Regions from separate parts of the Rhodococcus sp. NPDC076796 genome, predicted to be linked through region 1. Evidence: riboswitches for the same ligand, from Rfam matches in the RefSeq annotation. Region 1 holds a riboswitch; each other region holds the start of a gene.
The links. Region 1 has a riboswitch for thiamine pyrophosphate ahead of AB0366_RS15415 (3-oxoacyl-ACP reductase). Riboswitches for the same ligand answer to the same signal wherever they lie in the genome.

Region 1 (5,624 bases):
CATTGCAGACGCCGAACCTGCAGCTCGGTTGCGTTGCTCGGCTCTGCTGGACGCATTTCTCGCCCGATCGGCGGCGCTGCCCCGGTAGGGTCGAACGATGACCGAGGCCAGGCCCAGCAACTTCAGCGATCACCAACTCGGCATCTACGCCGCGGGGATGTTCGCGCAGCAGACACCGTCGATCACCACCAACCTGGCGCGGCTGGAGGACCAGGCTGCCGAGAAGCTCTCGCCGGAGGCTCTTGGCTACATCGTCGCCAGCGCGGGTAGCGGCTCGACGGCTCGTGCGAACCGGGCCGCCTTCGACAGGTGGGCAATCACGCCGCGGATGCTGCGCAGCTCGGCTGCCCGTGACCACGCGTGCACCGTGCTCGGCACCGACATGCCCGCACCGCTGCTGATCGCTCCCGTGGGCATTCAGACTCTCGCCCATCCCGACGGTGAGCTCGCCACCGTCCGTGCAGCTGCGGAACTCGGTGTGCCGTACATACATTCGACGCAGGCCTCGCATTCGTTCGAGCAGATTGCCGAGGCGGGCGGCGACGCTCCCCGCTGGTATCAGCTCTACTGGCCGACGGACGAGTCGGTGCTGCTGAGCTTCCTGCAGCGTGCGAAGGATTCCGGGTTCAGCGCGCTGGTGCTGACTCTCGACACCACCTTGCTGGGCTGGCGGCCGGCCGATCTCGACCGTGGCTACCTCCCCTTCCTCGCCAACCTCGGTATCGAGAACTACTTGACGGATCCAGCGTTCCAGGCAGGCCTGGGGCAGCCCGTCGAAGAGAATCCCGTTGCCGCCGCGATGCATTGGGCGCAGATGTTCCCCAACCCCGGTCTGTCGTGGAAGAACCTCGCGTTCCTGCGGGAGCACTGGAGCGGCCCGATCGTGCTCAAGGGAATCTGCACCGTCGGCGACGCGCGAGAGGCCGCAGCGCACGGAGTCGACGGCATCGTCGTCTCCAACCACGGCGGTCGTCAGATCGACGGGGCCAGAGCATCACTCGACGCGTTGCCGTCCATCGTCGACGCGGTGGGCGAGCAGCTGACAGTCCTGTTCGACTCGGGCGTACGCACCGGAGCCGACATGGCCAAGGCCCTCGCGCTCGGGGCCGACGCGGTACTGCTCGGCCGACCGTTCCTCTACGGACTCGCACTCGGCGGGCAAGAGGGCGTGGCGCACGTATTGCGCTGTCTGCTGGCCGAATTCGACTTGGTGACCAGCCTGTCCGGTCATGCCGGTGCGGGCGAGCTCGGCCGCGACTCGATCATGGAGTCCTGATGGAGTGGACGAAGCACGCGATCTGGTGGCACCTGTACCCGCTCGGCTTCACCGGCGCACCGGTGCACGGCTGGGACGGTGAGTCCCAATCAGATCTGCACCGGCTGAACAGAATCGAGAAGTGGCTCGACTACGCACTCGAGCTCGGCGCGTCGGGCATCGCCCTCGGTCCGATCTTCGAGTCCGAGAAGCACGGCTACGACACGGTCGACTACTACCACGTCGACGGCAGATTGGGCACCGACGAGGACATCGACTCCCTGATCGCCGCAGCGCATTCCCGCGGCCTCAAGGTCATGTTCGACGGCGTGTTCAACCATGTGGCGCAGAGCTTTCCGAAGTTCCGCCAGGCCCTCGCCGAGGGTGCGGACTCCGAGGCCGCGCAGTGGTTCCACCTCGATTGGTCCGGGGACGAGCCGACGCATCGAAACTTCGAGGGCCACGACGAACTGGTTGCGCTCAACCACGAGAGCCCGCACGTGCAGCAGTACGTCGTGGACGTGCTCTCGCACTGGCTGGGGCGAGGCGTCGACGCCTGGCGGCTCGACGCGGCATATGCGGTGTCGCCGCGCTTCTGGGCCGCGGTGCTGCCGAAGGTTCGGGAAAAGCACCCGGACGCATACTTTCTCGGCGAGGTCATTCACGGCGACTACGACCGAATCGTCTCGGCCTCCACGTTGGATTCGGTCACCCAGTACGAGCTGTGGAAGGCGATCTGGAGCGGTCTGAGCGAGAGGAACTTCTTCGAGCTCTCCCACGCTCTGGAGCGCCACAACGGGTGGCTCGACGCCTTCGTGCCCGCCACGTTCGTCGGAAATCACGACGTCAATCGCATCGCCAGCGTGATCGAGGACGAGCGACATCTGGTGCACGCGTTGGTGGTTCTGTTCACCGTGGGCGGTATGCCGATGATCTATTACGGCGACGAGCAGGCGTTCCGAGGCATCAAGGAGGACCGTGTCGGCGGCGACGACGAGGTGCGTCCGGAGTACCCCGACACGTCCGATGATCTGGCCCCGTACGGCTGGCCGGTCTTCCGCATTCATCAGGAGCTGATCGGTGTACGGCGTCGAAACCCGTGGTTGTACTCCGCGCGCACCGAAACGCTCGAGCTCACGAACACCGCGCTGCTCTATCGTGCGCAGGCGGGCGAGAATTCGCTGACGGTGGCGCTCAATCTCGGTGACGATGCCATCGACCACCCGGTCCAGGGCAGCGAAGTACTGGCAGGTGAGGCGAACGTGAACGACGGGCGGGTGAGCGTTCCGCCGCACGGCTGGGCTGTCATCGGCTGATCGCTGCATACGGTTGTGTTCGGCTGTCTACGCCGAACACAAGAAAGCGGTAGAGGCCGCTACAGGTACAGTCGAGCGCGACACGGGGTGCCCCCAGGGGCTGAGAACACACCCGTCGAACCTGATCTGGTTAGGACCAGCGAAGGGAATGTCGTGACGTTTCGGTATTTCCTGTCCCTCGCGACGGTCCCGACCTCGAACGAGAGGCGAGGCACATGAAATTCGACGAGCAGACGGTCTTGGTCACCGGCGGTGGACGCGGACTGGGATCATCGATCGCGGCAGCATTTGCCGGTCAGGGTGCACGCGTGGTGATCGATTACCGCAACAGCAGAGATGCTGCCGAAGCGCTGGCGGACCGACTCGGCGAGAACGCGATCGCAGTGCAGGGTGACGTCACCGACGAGTCGGCCGTCGCCGCACTGTTCGACACTGCACGCGAACACTTCGGCACCCCGATCACCACCGTCGTCAACAATGCGCTGGCCGATTTCTCCTTCGACGGCGATGCCCGGCCCAAAGCCGACACCATCACCTGGGAGCGTTTCGACGCACAGCTGCGTGGCAGCGTCCGCGCGGCCTTGCTCACCACCCAGGCTGCACTGCCAGGTATGCGGGAGGCGGGGTTCGGACGAATCATCAACGTGGGCACCAATTTGTTCCAGAATCCGGTGGTGCCGTATCACGACTACACCGCGTCCAAGGCCGCACTGCTCTCACTGACGCGAACGTTGTCCGCGGACCTGGGTGCAGACAACATCACAGTCAACATGGTCTCGGGAGGACTGCTGCGCACCACCGATGCCAGTGCCGCGACCCCGGCCGAGGTGTTCGACTTCATCGCGGCCTCGACCCCCTTGCAACGCGTCACCACGCCGGAGGAGTTCGCCGATGCCCTGCTGTTCTTCGCTTCGCCGTGGGCGCGGTCGGTGACCGGCCAGAATCTCGTCGTCGACGGCGGCCTGGTCAAGAACTGACATGCACCTCAACGCGTTTCTCTACGGTTGCGGCCACCACAGCGCCGCGTGGCGTCATCCCGAGTCGCGGGTGGAGGATCTCGGCGACATCTCGTACTACGAGGAACTCGCGCAGCTCGCCGAACGGGGAAAGTTCGATGCGGTGTTCTTCGCCGACGGACATTCGGTGCGCGACCCGGCCGGGGCCGGCACCTGGTTCCTCGAGCCGATCACCGCGCTGTCGGCCATGGCCAGGGCCACGACGCACATCGGTCTCGTCACCACGGTGTCGTCCACGTTCTACACCCCGTTCCATGCTGCACGCATGTTGGCGTCGCTCGATCACATCAGCGGCGGCCGTGCCGGCTGGAACGTCGTCACCTCCATGTTCGACGCCGAAGCACGCAATCACGGAATGGACGTCATCCCCGCTCGTGAGGAGCGCTATGCGCGCGCCGAGGAGTTCGTCGATACTGCTCTCGCGCTGTGGGATTCGTGGGAGGCCGACGCGTTGACGCTCGATCGAAGCGGAGACTATGCGGATCCGGCCAAGGTGCACTCGATCGACCACGACGGCAAACACTTTCGGGTCGACGGCCCGTTGACGGTGCCGCGGTCGCCGCAGGGCAGGCCGGTCCTGTTCCAGGCCGGCGCGTCGGGCCCGGGGCGTGATCTCGCTGCGAAGTACGCCGAGGCGATCTACGCCGTCGCCTACGATCTCGTTGCGGCGCAGAGCTATTACGACGACGTCAAGCTACGCATCGACCGCTCCGGTCGCGACAGCGCGGCGGTGGGGATCATGCCGGGTCTGGTGACGTACGTGGGCTCGACCATGGAAGAAGCCCGCCGGAAGAAGGCCGAGCTGGATCGGCTGCTACCCACCGAGCAGTCGCTGGCGATGTTGTCCACGTTCACCGGGCAGGACTGTGCTGCTTGGGAACTCGATGCTCCGGTACCGCCCCTGCCCCCGGCGGCCGAGTTCACCGGACCGCTGGGTCGCTACGAAACGATCCTGCGCATCGTCGAGAAGGATGCTCCCACCGTGCGGGAACTGCTCGGCACCCTCGCGGCCGGCGGCGGGCACGCCACGATGATCGGCACACCGGAGTCCATAGCCGACGAGATGCAGTCGTGGATCGGCCGTGGTGCCGACGGATTCAATCTGATGTGTCCGCGATATCCGGATTCTCTGAAGGACTTCGTTGACCACGTGGTCCCGATCCTGCAGCAGCGCGGTATCTTTCGGACGGACTACACCGAGTCGACGCTGCGGGGGCACCTGGCTCACTGAGCCGATTCACCGAACGGTCGGCCCGAAGACTCCCCGATCGACGAACGCGACGAGAGCGTCGAGACCGTCGTCGGGCGAGCCCTGCCACAGCCGGGCGAAGTTTTCCGCCGCACCGCCGATCAGTATCGCGGTGGTCGCAGGGGATGCCGGTAGGTCGACTCCTGCGGACTCGAATGCAGTCAGTCGAGCGACCCAGGGCTCGAACTGAACCTGCATGAATCGTTGCACTTGCCGCGCGAAGTCGGCATTGACCAGCGCGGCATCACGGAGGGCATCGATCACCACCCGGTGCCGAGTGAGCAACTGCCAGAACACTTCCACGTGGGGGCGCATCGTCGGGTGCTCGCGCGCCGCCGGATCCTGAGTGGCGACGATGACGTCGGCGTCGTCACCGATCTGCTCGGCGAGGGCCAGCAACAGCTCGTCCTTGCTGGAGTAGTGGTTGTAGAACGACCCTGCCGCTCGTCCGGCTTCGCGGGTGATGTCGACGATCTTGGTGTTCAGGTATCCGGAACGAGCGAACACGACGCGGGCGGCGTTCTCCAGTTCGATGCGGGTCTGTTCGGCCTGTTGCGCCCGTGTTGTGGCGGCCATGTCTGCTCCCTGCCTGTTGACACCTCTGCCGTCACGATACACACTGAATCATGATTCAGTGAATGTTCATTCGTCGAAGGGGTCGTCATGAAAGCAGCAGTTTTGACCGAGTTCGGTGTACCCACGTACGCCGACCACGGGAATCCGGCACCCGCCCAAGGGCTGGAAGTGATCGACGTGGCGGCGGCGACGCTCAATGCCGTCGACATCGC
Region 2 (5,624 bases), on a different contig from region 1:
CCCCGGCCGAGGCCGCGATCAGCTCGGACGACGCCTCCCCGAGCGCCTGCGAGTAGCGCTCGCGTACCTCGGGCGGTTCGAGACCACCGGCGATGAACGCGGTGGCCGCAGCCGCGTCGGCCACCGACAGGGCCCCGTACAGATTCTGTGCCGAGTTCGCGAAGGGCTCGGTGCGCACCAACAGGGTGCCGAGGGTGTCGACCCGATCGTGCACGGCCGTGGACGCGAGATTTCCGACCGTCAACGCGAGCACCACCAGCGCGATTCCCATCGCGACCAACCGCGCAGGCGTCGAACGCATCGTGTAGCGAACCGGTGGCTTGCCTGCAGCGACACCGACGTGCGTAGCCGTTGTCGGGGGGACGGCAGCGGAGGGGGTAATACCGGCCGCGATCACGCACCCGAGCATATAAGTAGGCGGACGGTACTGCAGCCACTACAGGCAGGTGATTCACCTAGGGTGGTGAGCATGCGTGGTGACGGTGACGGCTGGGTGATCGGCGAGAACGGCACTCGGCACTGGGGAAAGCACGGTGCCGCCGGACTGTTGCTGCGTGCGCCGTCCGATGCAGGCGAGCCGGTGGTGTTGCTGCAGCACCGTGCCCTGTGGAGTCACCAGGGCGGAACCTGGGCACTACCCGGCGGAGCCCGCGATTCCCACGAGAGCACCGCCCACGCGGCGGTGCGCGAGGCCCACGAAGAAGCCGGTATTTCGGCCGAACAGGTCAGTGTGCGCAGCGAGCGCGTCACCGCGAGCGTCGAGAGCGGCTGGTCCTACACCACCGTCGTCGCCGATACCGATCATCCGCTGACCACTGTGCCCAACGGGGAGAGCACCGAGCTGCGTTGGGTACCGGAGTCGATCGTCGACGAACTCCCGTTGCATCCGGGGTTCGCGTCCAGCTGGCCGTCGCTCCGCACCGTGCCGCTGCGGGTGCTGCTCGACACCGCGAACGTGCTGGGGTCCCGGCCGAACGGATGGTGGAAGGATCGCGCCGGATCGACCGGCGCACTGCTGACCTCGCTGGCCGAGACGCTGCCCCGCACCGTCGAACTGCCCAGCGGTCAGTACGGCTGGCTCACCTGCATCGAAGCCGTGCTCGAAGGCCAGGCCCGGGACGCCGTGGTCGAAGACCCCCGCACCCGGACGATTCTCGCCGATGGCAGTGGCGACGACACCTTGGCCGAGCAGGCCGACATCGACGGAGACCTGACCGCGCTCGTCACCGCCGACCGCGGACTACGCGACCGGCTGCCGGAATCGGTGCAGGTCCTGACGCCGTCCGCAGTGCTGGGTTGGCTCTAGGCCTGCAGCGCTTGGACCAATTCGCGGGCTGCGGCCTGTGGGTCCCTGGCCTCGGTGATCGCCCGGACCACCACGATGCGGTCGGCTCCGGCCGCTCGAACCTGATCCACGTTGGTCGCGTCGACGCCGCCGATGGCGAACCACGGCCGTTCCGGTAGCGCGTCCGCGGTGGCGCGCAGAGCTTCGAGTCCCGCGGCCTTGCGGTTGGGCTTGGTGGGCGTCGGCCACACCGGCCCGACGGCGAAGTAGTCGACGCCGTCCTCGATCGCGGCGAGCGAGGACTGAGCGCGGTTCTGCGTCGACCGGCCGATCACCACGTCCGGCCCGAGGATCTGACGGGCATAGTGCACCGGCAGATCGCCCTGACCCAGATGCAGCACGTCCGCGCCCGAGGCCAATGCCAGATCCGCGCGATCGTTCACCGCAAGCAGCGCACCGTGCCGCTTGGTCGCAGCGAGCAGAATCGCCAGCGCAGCGAGCTCGTCCTTGGCTTCGAGGGGACCGAACTCTCGCTCGCCTGCGGAGTTCTTGTCGCGCAGCTGAATGATGTCGACGCCACCGGACAACGCGGCCTCGGCGAACTGCGCGAGGTCGCCCTTGTCGCGCCTGGCATCGGTACACAGGTACAGGCGAGCGGACGCAAGACGCTCACGGGGAGTCTGGTTGCGGGCGGTCTGAGATGGATGCACAAAGCGAACTGTATTCTCATGGTGGCTGTAAAACGAAGATTGATCGCGGGAGTCCCAGGGTTCGTGGGGCTGAGAGTGGGTTCGCCGCCCTTACCGTCAATACCTGAACCCGATCATGCGGGCGCAGGGAGTGAGGACGTGAATCGCGTGCATATCGTCGTTATCGGCGGAGGCGTCATCGGGTTGTCGACGGCGCTGCGCTTGGCCGAGGACGGTCACCGAGTGGTCGTGCACGATCCCGCGCTCGGTCGAGGCGCATCCTGGGTCGCAGGCGGAATGCTGGCCCCGTTGTCCGAGGGCTGGCCCGGCGAACACGAACTGCTGCATCTGGGCGCTGCGTCGTTGGCGCGGTGGCCGGACTTCGCCCGACGCCTCCCCGGCCCCTCCGTGTTCTCCGCGACCGGATCGGTGACGGTCGCCCTCGACTCCGCCGACGCCGCCGACCTACGAACCATCGCCGAATGGGTGGGCGAACAGGGGCACGAACTCGAGATTTTGGCACGAGCGCAGCTGCGTGAGCTCGAACCTGCTCTGGCACAGAACATTCGACTGGGCCTGCTGGCTCCGACCGAACTGTCGGTGGACAATCGGGCGCTGATCGCCGCGCTCGAGCAGGGGTGCCTGGACGCGGGAGTCGAGTTGGTGACCACCCCGGTGGAGACCATGCCCGACGCCGACCAGGCGGTCCTGGCCGCCGGTGCCCAGTCGGCCGCGTTGTGGCCCACGCTGCCGGTTCGGCCGGTCAAGGGGGAGATCCTCCGCCTGCGACGGCGGCCGAGCGCCGCACCGCCGCCGAACCGGACCGTTCGCGGAACCGTGCACGGCCGTGCAATCTACCTGGTACCGCGCGGCGACGGATTGGTCGTCGGCGCAACCCAATACGAATCCGGCCAGGACACCCAGGTCACCGTCGCCGGGGTACGAGACCTCATCGCCGACGCCGAACGACTCATGCCGAGCATCGGCGAGTACGAGCTGTACGAAACCGCTGCCGGACTGCGGCCGATGAGCCCGGACGGGCTGCCGCTGATCGGCAGGCTGTCTCCCCGGTTGATCGCCGCCACGGGACACGGCCGTAACGGCATCCTGCTCGCGCCCATCACCGCCGACGCCGTCGCCGCGCTGATCTCCGGCGAGACGCTGCCCGAGGCGAAAGCGGCCGAGCCCCAGAGATTTCCGCAGATCGAGAGGACACCATGACACAGGTCGCGATCGGTATCACCGTCAACGGTGAGGACCACCTGCTCACCGAGGATATGACCATGCGTCGGCTGCTCGAATTCCTGGGCATGCCCGAGAAGGGCATCGCTGTCGCCGTTGACGGAGCGGTGCTGCCCAAGAGTCGCTGGGACACCACCGGCGTCGAAAAGGGTTGGGAAATCGACGTTCTCACGGCGGTTCAGGGTGGTTGAGGCCATGACGGGTCTGACCATCGCAGGCCGCACCTTCACCTCCCGGCTCATCACCGGCACCGGCGGAGCGGCGAATCTCGCGGTGCTCGAGGACGCCCTCGTCGCGTCCGGAACCGAACTGACCACCGTCGCGATGCGCCGCGTCGACGCCGCAGGTGGGACGGGAGTGCTGGATCTGCTGCGCCGGTTGAACATCGCCCCGTTGCCGAACACCGCAGGCTGCCGCGGTGCGGCGGAAGCAGTTCTCACCGCGCAACTGGGCCGTGAGGCGCTCGAGACCGACTGGGTGAAACTCGAAGTGATCGCCGACGAGCGAACCCTCCTGCCCGACGCCATCGAATTGGTCAAGGCCGCAGAACAACTCGTGGACGACGGCTTCCAGGTGCTGCCGTACACCACCGACGACCCGGTGCTGGCCAAGCGGCTCGAGGACATTGGCTGCGTCGCCGTCATGCCGCTCGGCTCACCCATCGGCACCGGCCTCGGCATCTCCAACCCCCACAACATCGAGATGATCGTCGACGCCGCATCGGTTCCGGTGATCCTCGACGCCGGCATCGGCACAGCCAGCGACGCCACCCTCGCGATGGAACTCGGCTGCGATGCGGTGCTGCTCGCGACCGCGGTGACCCGGGCGAAGGATCCGGCGCTGATGGCGTCGGCGATGCGGAACGCGGTGGCGGCGGGCTACCAGGCCCGACATGCCGGCCGTATTCCGAAACGATTCTGGGCGCAGGCCAGCTCGCCTATGTGAGGTGCGGTGTCGTCGGCGCAGCGTCGCCTGTGGTGCTGCGCATCTCGCAAACGCGCGCGCATTCGTGAAACGCGCGCGGAGTAGTGGCGATACGAGGGCGATTCCGCGCGCACCTGGCAAACGCGCGCGCGTTTGCGACCGCATGCCGCCCCTGCGACCGCGTGCCGCCCCTGCGACGGCTGCGTCGTCGCATCTCGCAAACGCGCGCGCATTCGTGAAACGCGCGCGGAGTAGTGGCGATACGAGGACGATTCCGCGCGCACCTGGCAAACGCGCGCGCATTTGCGACCGCATGCCGCCTGCTCGACCCGCAATGCCGCCCATACGACCGACTGTCTCAGGGTGTGTGTCATCCGAAAGGATGATGGAGAAGGCGACTGTGGGTCGATGTGCGGACGCTGTCGATGGGGGACAGTTGTACCCATGATCGAAGTGACAGGACTGACCAAGCAATACGGCGCGGTGACGGCGGTCGACAACCTCACCTTCACCATCAAACCCGGCATCGTGACCGGCTTCCTGGGCCCCAACGGCGCAGGCAAGTCGACCACGATGCGGATGATCCTCGGCCTCGACCGCCCCACCAAGGGAACGGCGACCATCGAGGGCAAGAGCTACAGCCATCTCAAGCAGCCACTGCGTACCGTCGGCGCTCTGCTCGACGCCAAGTGGGTTCATCCGAACCGTTCGGCGCGTGCACATCTCGAGTGGATGGCGGCCTCCAACGGCATTCCGAAGTCGCGCGTCGACGAGGTGCTGCGTCTGGTGGGCCTGTCCGAGGTGGCCAAGAAGAATGCCGGCGGGTTCTCACTCGGTATGTCGCAGCGGCTCGGCCTGGCCGGTGCGTTGCTCGGCGACCCCAAGGTGTTGCTGTTCGACGAGCCGGTCAACGGACTCGATCCCGAGGGCATCGTCTGGATCCGAAAGTTCATGCAGCGCTTGGCGGCCGAGGGCCGCACAGTGCTGGTCTCGAGCCACCTGCTCTCGGAGATGGCGCAGACCGCGGAACACCTCATCGTCATCGGACGCGGCAAACTGATCTCCGATTCCTCGGTGCAGGAATTCATCGACCATGCCTCCGAGGCATCGGTGCGCGTTCGCAGCCCGCAACTCGACGGTCTGCGCCAGGCGCTGACCACCGCCGGTCTCACCGTGCGCGAGCCGGACAAGACCGATGAACTTCAGCCCTCGCTCGTGGTGCTGAACTCGACCACCGACGCGATCGGCGACATCGCCGGTCGGGCCGGAATCACCCTGCACGAGTTGGCCTCTCAGCGAGGCTCGCTCGAGGAAGCCTTCATGAAACTCACCGGAGACACAGTGCAATACCACGGCGCGGGAGCCGAAAACCCCAACACTCAGCAAGCGATGGGCGGGTCACTCTGATGGGCGTCTTGGCAGCAGAAAGAATCAAGTTCACCTCGACCAAGTCGCCGTGGTGGTGCAGCGCGATAGTGGTGGTG
Region 3 (5,624 bases), on a different contig from region 1:
CCCCCGACAGCCAGGACACGGCGGGCTCGATATCACCGACATCGGCCTCGGCCAGCAGGGCACCGATCTGCTCGATCTTGACCTTGCGCGAGCGCGTCGCTGCCACGGCACGGGACGTTTCGACGATCCTCGACATCAACACACACCGAACATAACTGCCCCCACCGACAGCGTGCTGACATCCAATTGTTTACCGGTGTGACTCGAGCGACTGGTGTTCTTGCTGTTACGTTCGATTCATGTCAGCCACGTCCGTGCTAAAAAGCGCATGGACGACGCGTCAGCTGAATCCGAGAACCTGGTCGCCCCACGCAGCGCGCATGTCGCCGTCGGGGTCGTCGACGAGAGTGTCGGATGCATCGATCACCAGCGTCAAGCGCGTCTTCTCGGTGTACGGAGCCCAATGCTTGGACGCATCCAATGCCGCGGGGACGCCGTACCGCGCGAAAGCGAGCCAGCGTCTCTGCATCCGCGCCGACACCGCCATCGCCGGCTTTCGGCCACCGAGCCAGAAGGTGGGGTCTCGGTTGAGCGTTCCGAAATTGCCGAAGACATACGGCAGTTCGGTCGCGTGTCCGGCTCCCACCCGTGCGGCCTTGAGCATCGGGGTCGCATGATCGAATCGGTACATCCATGTCGGCGAATGCCTGCTGTGCCCGTCGGCGATCCACACGCTCGGCATGAGGAATCCAGCGTCACGCGACATGGCCTGTGCCCCAGCCGGTTTGTCACGGTCCGGGTATGCAGCCATGATCTCGGCGACTCGATAGGCGGGCAGATCCGCGTGGTCGTGAGCGATGGCGCGGAACATCTCGGAGACGGTGTCGGAGGTGATCGGCATCAACGGAGACTTCATGAATCGGAAGATCGAGGGCTCGTCGTGGTTGGTGCCGATGATCAACGGGATTTTGTGCGAGAGGCCCTTCTGAAAGGCTGCCACGGGATAGCGCGGAACGATATCTCCATCGACGACCGGCGAAAGGCCAAGTGTCCCAGGAACTGTCGTCGGGATCTCGTAGCAAAGCGTGTCGCCGGCGGTGACCAGTCTGGTGAAATGCATGTCGAACAGTTCCCCGATGTCTTCCGGGTCGACCCCCACCAACTCCAGGAATCTCGATGCCACCGCGGCTCCGCGTTCGGGGCCGTACACCGAGGTCGCAGGCGCGCTCTGCACGATCGCTCGCTGGAACAGGCCCTCGGCCTTCGGAGAGGTCATCAACGTGGTGACCGACGCTCCCCCGGAGGATTCGCCGAACACCGTCACCTGATCGGGATCGCCGCCGAACGCGGAGATGCACTCGCGGACCCACTGCAGCGCGGCAATCTGATCTCGCAGTCCCAGATTGGTCTCGAAGGTGTGATCGTCGGTGGAGAACGACGAGAGGTCGAGGAACCCGAACGCGCCGAGACGAAAGTTGATGGTCACCACCACCACGTCGCCGTTCTCGCTGAGGTTCCTCCCGTCGTAGACCCGCTGCGCGGACGATCCGAGCGAGTACGCACCGCCGTGGATCCACACCAGCACCGGCCGCAGTTCTGCGTCGGGACGGGGAGCCCAGACGTTGAGCGTGAGACAGTCCTCGGAAATCGACAGCGACGGATCGATCGGCACCGGGCTGTCGCGTCCCTGCGGAGCCATCGCACCGAATTCGAGGCCGTCGATCACCCCCGACCAGGGCTGCAACGGACGCGGCGCACGGAACCGGAGCTTCCCCACCGGAGGCGTCGCATAGGGGATACCCCGCCAGGCCACGATCGGGGACGCATCGGCAGCGACCGGATAGCCCAGAACGTCACCGTAGGGCGTGGCCACGAGCACGGTGGAATCGGACGCAGCGGTATCGGACGCAGCGGAATCGGACTCGGTGACCATGGCACCTCCCGTTCGGTCGTTGCCCAACGTACCAACATCTACCACCCCCTCGGCGACGATACGCACAGCGTCGACGCCTGCGAGCGAAGGAACCGGCGATGAAGAGAATCGGATGTGCCGCAGTGGCAGTCGTCGGGGCGTGCCTGCTCGGGGCCTGCGGCGCGAGCGGCGAAGGCGACGGTCCGATGGCCACCGTGATCACCGACCGCCCCACCCCGATCACCACGGCTCCCTCCGCCCCCTCTGCCACGTCGGCAACACCGTCCACCACCGCGACCGGCACGCCGACGTCCACCACTCCGGCACCGACGAGTCCTGCTGCAGCCCAGGCGAAGCCGCAGGACTACGCAGGCAAGGCACCCGGCTGGTACTACTTCTCGAGCCCCAGCGGAAAATTCGAGTGCGGTATCGCCGTCCTCGAATCCTCGATCGCCGGATGCCACGGATCACTCCCTGATTCGGCACCCGAGGTTCCCGGCAGCGGGGCGTCGGGAACGGCGGTGAAACCCAATGCTGTGCAGCTGATCGCCGGGTCCCCGGCGAAGTTCGAAAGCCTCGGCGATCCCAAATTCCACCGTTTCGACGGTCCTGCGGCGGCCTTGCCGTACGGCGAAGTGCTCACCGTCCCCGGAAGTGGCTCAACCAACGGCCTGCAGTGCAGCATCGACGAACAGACCGGGGTCACGTGCTCCGATCAGGTCGGCCACGGCTTCACCGTCTCGGACGAGGATTTCGACCTTCGTTGACGGTCTCGTTCGCGCGGCAAATTACCAGGCGTAATGTCCGGGGACGGTACGACAATCCCTGCCGTACGGTCTCCCCAGCGGCCGACGCCCGTGCGCGCGGCCGGAAGGTGCATCACTCATGAATCAGACCTCGGACCGCCACGCAGCGAAGGTCATCGGCGTCAGCATCGCCGCTGCTGTGGGCGGGTTCCTGTTCGGCTTCGACAGCTCGGTCATCAACGGCGCTGTCGACTCGATCGAAGATCACTTCTCCCTCGGCTCGTTCACCACCGGCTTCGTGGTCGCGATCGCCCTCATCGGGTGCGCAGTGGGTGCCTGGTTCGCCGGCAGCCTCGCAGACCGTTGGGGACGCAAGAAAGTCATGCTGCTGGGCTCGGCCCTGTTCGTCATTTCCTCGATCGGTTCGGGATTGGCGTTCAGCGTCCCCGATCTCATGCTCTGGCGAGTGCTCGGCGGACTCGGAATCGGCATCGCCTCGGTGATCGCACCGGCGTACATCGCCGAGATCGCTCCGGCCAAATGGCGTGGCTCCCTGGCCTCGCTCCAGCAATTGGCCATCACCATCGGCATTTTCGCAGCTCTGCTGTCCGACGCCCTTCTCGCCGGTGCCGCCGACGGCGCGTCCAACGACCTGTGGTTCGGCATCGAGGCCTGGCGCTGGATGTTCCTGGTCGGCGTGATTCCCGCTCTCGTGTACGGGTTGCTGGCCACCCTGATCCCGGAGTCTCCGCGCTACCTCGTCGGTCAGCATCTCGACGAAGAAGCGGCCCGAGTCCTCGCCGAGATCACCGGTGAGCTGCATCCGGACGAGCGCGTCCACGAGATCAGACTGACGCTGCGCAAGGAGTCACGCTCGTCGTTCGCCGACATTCGCGGTCCGAAGTTCGGCCTGCAACCCATCGTCTGGGTCGGCATCACGATGGCCGTGCTGCAGCAGTTGGTCGGCATCAACGCGATCTTCTACTACTCGACGACGCTGTGGCGGTCGGTCGGCTTCACCGAGGATCAATCGTTCACCACCTCTGTCATCACCGCTGTGATCAACGTGGTCATGACGTTCGTGGCGATCCTGTTCGTCGACCGAATCGGTCGGCGCAAGCTGCTGATGGCGGGCTCGATCGGCATGTTCGGCGGGCTCGTCATGGCGTCGGTGGCGTTCTCGCAGGCGACCGGCAGCGGCGATGACGTCACGTTGCCCGCTCCGTGGGGTGCGATCGCGTTGGTCGGTGCCAATCTGTTCGTCATCTTCTTCGCCTCGACCTGGGGTCCGATCATGTGGGTCATGCTCGGTGAGATGTTCCCCAACCGCATGCGCGCCATGGCGCTCGGCATCGGTACCGCAGCCAACTGGATGGCCAACTTCGCTGTCACGCTTGCCTTCCCACCACTGACGTCGTCTGTGGGGCTATGGGTGATCTACGCAGGGTTCGCTATGTTCGCCGCGCTCTCGTTCTTCTTCGTGAAGGCCAAGATCAGGGAGACCAAGGGGATGGAACTCGAGGACATGCTGGGCTGACGCCGAACCGCAGATACAGGGGCGGCGGCATCGACACCGAGTGACCGGTGTTACTGTCGCTTTCGTTCTGACACGGGGTGTGTCCGCCGATGCGGATGCTGAGATCAAACCCGCCGAACCTGATGCAGGTAATGCTGACGAAGGGATGTCAAGGCGATGACGCCTGTTGTATCTGCGGACCCGGTCCGCTTCACCGATCTACTGTGGGATGCCTCCGAGGACATTCGACGCGCGATCGACGACCTCGAATTTCTTCGACTCCTCGGGGCGGGGACGCTTCCGCTCGACGCGTTCCGTCGGTACCTCGAACAGGACTCGCTCTATCTCGGTGGGTACGTCAAGTCGCTGTCGCTGCTGGCAGCACACGCACCGAACCCGGTCGCCGGAGCATTCTGGGCAAGCGCCGCCGCGAGCGCGATGGACGAGGCCGCGTCGCACGAAGCGATGCTGACCGGTGGAGCGCTGCCCCCGTCGACCCGGACGCCCGAGCCTTCACCGGCATGCCTCGGTTACACGTCCTACCTGACCGCGACGGCGGCAACCGAACCGTATCCTGTTGCAGCAGCAGCTGTTCTGCCGTGCTTCTGGATCTACGCCGACGTCGGCCGCTCACTCGCCGGTGCCGCGAGGGCGGTTCTCGATCGCGATCCCGATCACCCGTATGCGCAGTGGGTGGCCGCGTACGACGCTCCCGAATTCCATGCCATCGTCGACGCAGCCAGGACATTCGTGGACGACGCGGCTGCTGCCGCGACTCCGATACAGCGCGAGCAGATGATCGACGCCTTCGTCGTGGCATCGAGGTACGAATTGATGTTCTGGGACAGCGCTTTACATCCCACCCCATGGCCCCTGGCCGAGAGTGCGGTGTACGCATGAGAACCACTCGAATTCTCGCCTCGTTGGCGGCGGCCGTCGTTGCCACGACCGGGCTGGCGGGCTGCTCGGACTCGACGGACTCCGACACCATTCGGTTCGCGTTGGACTGGACGCCCAACACCAACCACACCGGCCTCTATGTGGCCCTGCAGGAAGGCTATTTCGCCGACGCCGGCCTGGACGTGGAGATTCTGCCGTACAACAATACTGCGGCGGACACTCTCGTCGATGCCGGAAACGCAGAGTTCGGTATCAGCACACAGAGTTCGGGCGTCTTCGCCACCTCGGCGGGCGCGCAGATCGTCTCGGTCCTCGCGCCGCTCCAACACTGGGCGACCGGCATCGGAGTTCGCGCCGATCGAGACGACATACCGAGCCCGAAGGCGCTCGACGGGAAGGTCTATGCCGGCTTCGGCGAGTCCGGCGAGCAGGCCGGACTCGAGAAGGTCATCCAGAATGACGGCGGCACAGGCGAATACGAAACGGTGGTACTGGGCACCTCGGCGTACGAGGCGGTCTACTCCGGTACCGCCGACTTCACCGTCTCCTACTTTGCGTGGGAAGGCATCGAGGCCGAGCACAGCGGAACGCCGATGAAGTACTTCGACTA

Region 2: another riboswitch for thiamine pyrophosphate. It lies ahead of thiO (glycine oxidase ThiO); the one in region 1 lies ahead of AB0366_RS15415 (3-oxoacyl-ACP reductase).
Region 3: another riboswitch for thiamine pyrophosphate. It lies ahead of AB0366_RS25740 (TenA family protein); the one in region 1 lies ahead of AB0366_RS15415 (3-oxoacyl-ACP reductase).

What each region holds. Positions count from the first base shown of each region.
Region 1 covers NZ_JBFBMS010000004.1:293,095-298,718, forward strand. Annotated here, with positions in the region: gene AB0366_RS15400 (type 1 glutamine amidotransferase) at 1-88, shown strand, start outside; gene AB0366_RS15405 (alpha-hydroxy-acid oxidizing protein) at 98-1,276, shown strand; gene AB0366_RS15410 (alpha-amylase family protein) at 1,276-2,571, shown strand; TPP riboswitch at 2,645-2,737, shown strand; gene AB0366_RS15415 (3-oxoacyl-ACP reductase) at 2,787-3,548, shown strand; gene AB0366_RS15420 (LLM class flavin-dependent oxidoreductase) at 3,550-4,818, shown strand; gene AB0366_RS15425 (TetR/AcrR family transcriptional regulator) at 4,825-5,412, opposite strand; gene AB0366_RS15430 (zinc-binding dehydrogenase) at 5,500-5,624, shown strand, end outside.
Region 2 covers NZ_JBFBMS010000002.1:229,115-234,738, reverse strand. Annotated here, with positions in the region: gene AB0366_RS06280 (hypothetical protein) at 1-397, opposite strand, end outside; gene AB0366_RS06275 (NUDIX hydrolase) at 470-1,306, shown strand; gene thiE (thiamine phosphate synthase) at 1,303-1,995, opposite strand; TPP riboswitch at 2,031-2,144, shown strand; gene thiO (glycine oxidase ThiO) at 2,143-3,195, shown strand; gene thiS (sulfur carrier protein ThiS) at 3,192-3,407, shown strand; gene AB0366_RS06255 (thiazole synthase) at 3,412-4,161, shown strand; gene AB0366_RS06250 (ABC transporter ATP-binding protein) at 4,585-5,547, shown strand; gene AB0366_RS06245 (ABC transporter permease) at 5,547-5,624, shown strand, end outside.
Region 3 covers NZ_JBFBMS010000015.1:72,817-78,440, forward strand. Annotated here, with positions in the region: gene AB0366_RS25720 (ATP-dependent DNA ligase) at 1-142, opposite strand, end outside; gene AB0366_RS25725 (carboxylesterase/lipase family protein) at 281-1,873, opposite strand; gene AB0366_RS25730 (hypothetical protein) at 1,972-2,619, shown strand; gene AB0366_RS25735 (sugar porter family MFS transporter) at 2,738-4,135, shown strand; TPP riboswitch at 4,199-4,298, shown strand; gene AB0366_RS25740 (TenA family protein) at 4,292-5,014, shown strand; gene AB0366_RS25745 (ABC transporter substrate-binding protein) at 5,011-5,624, shown strand, end outside.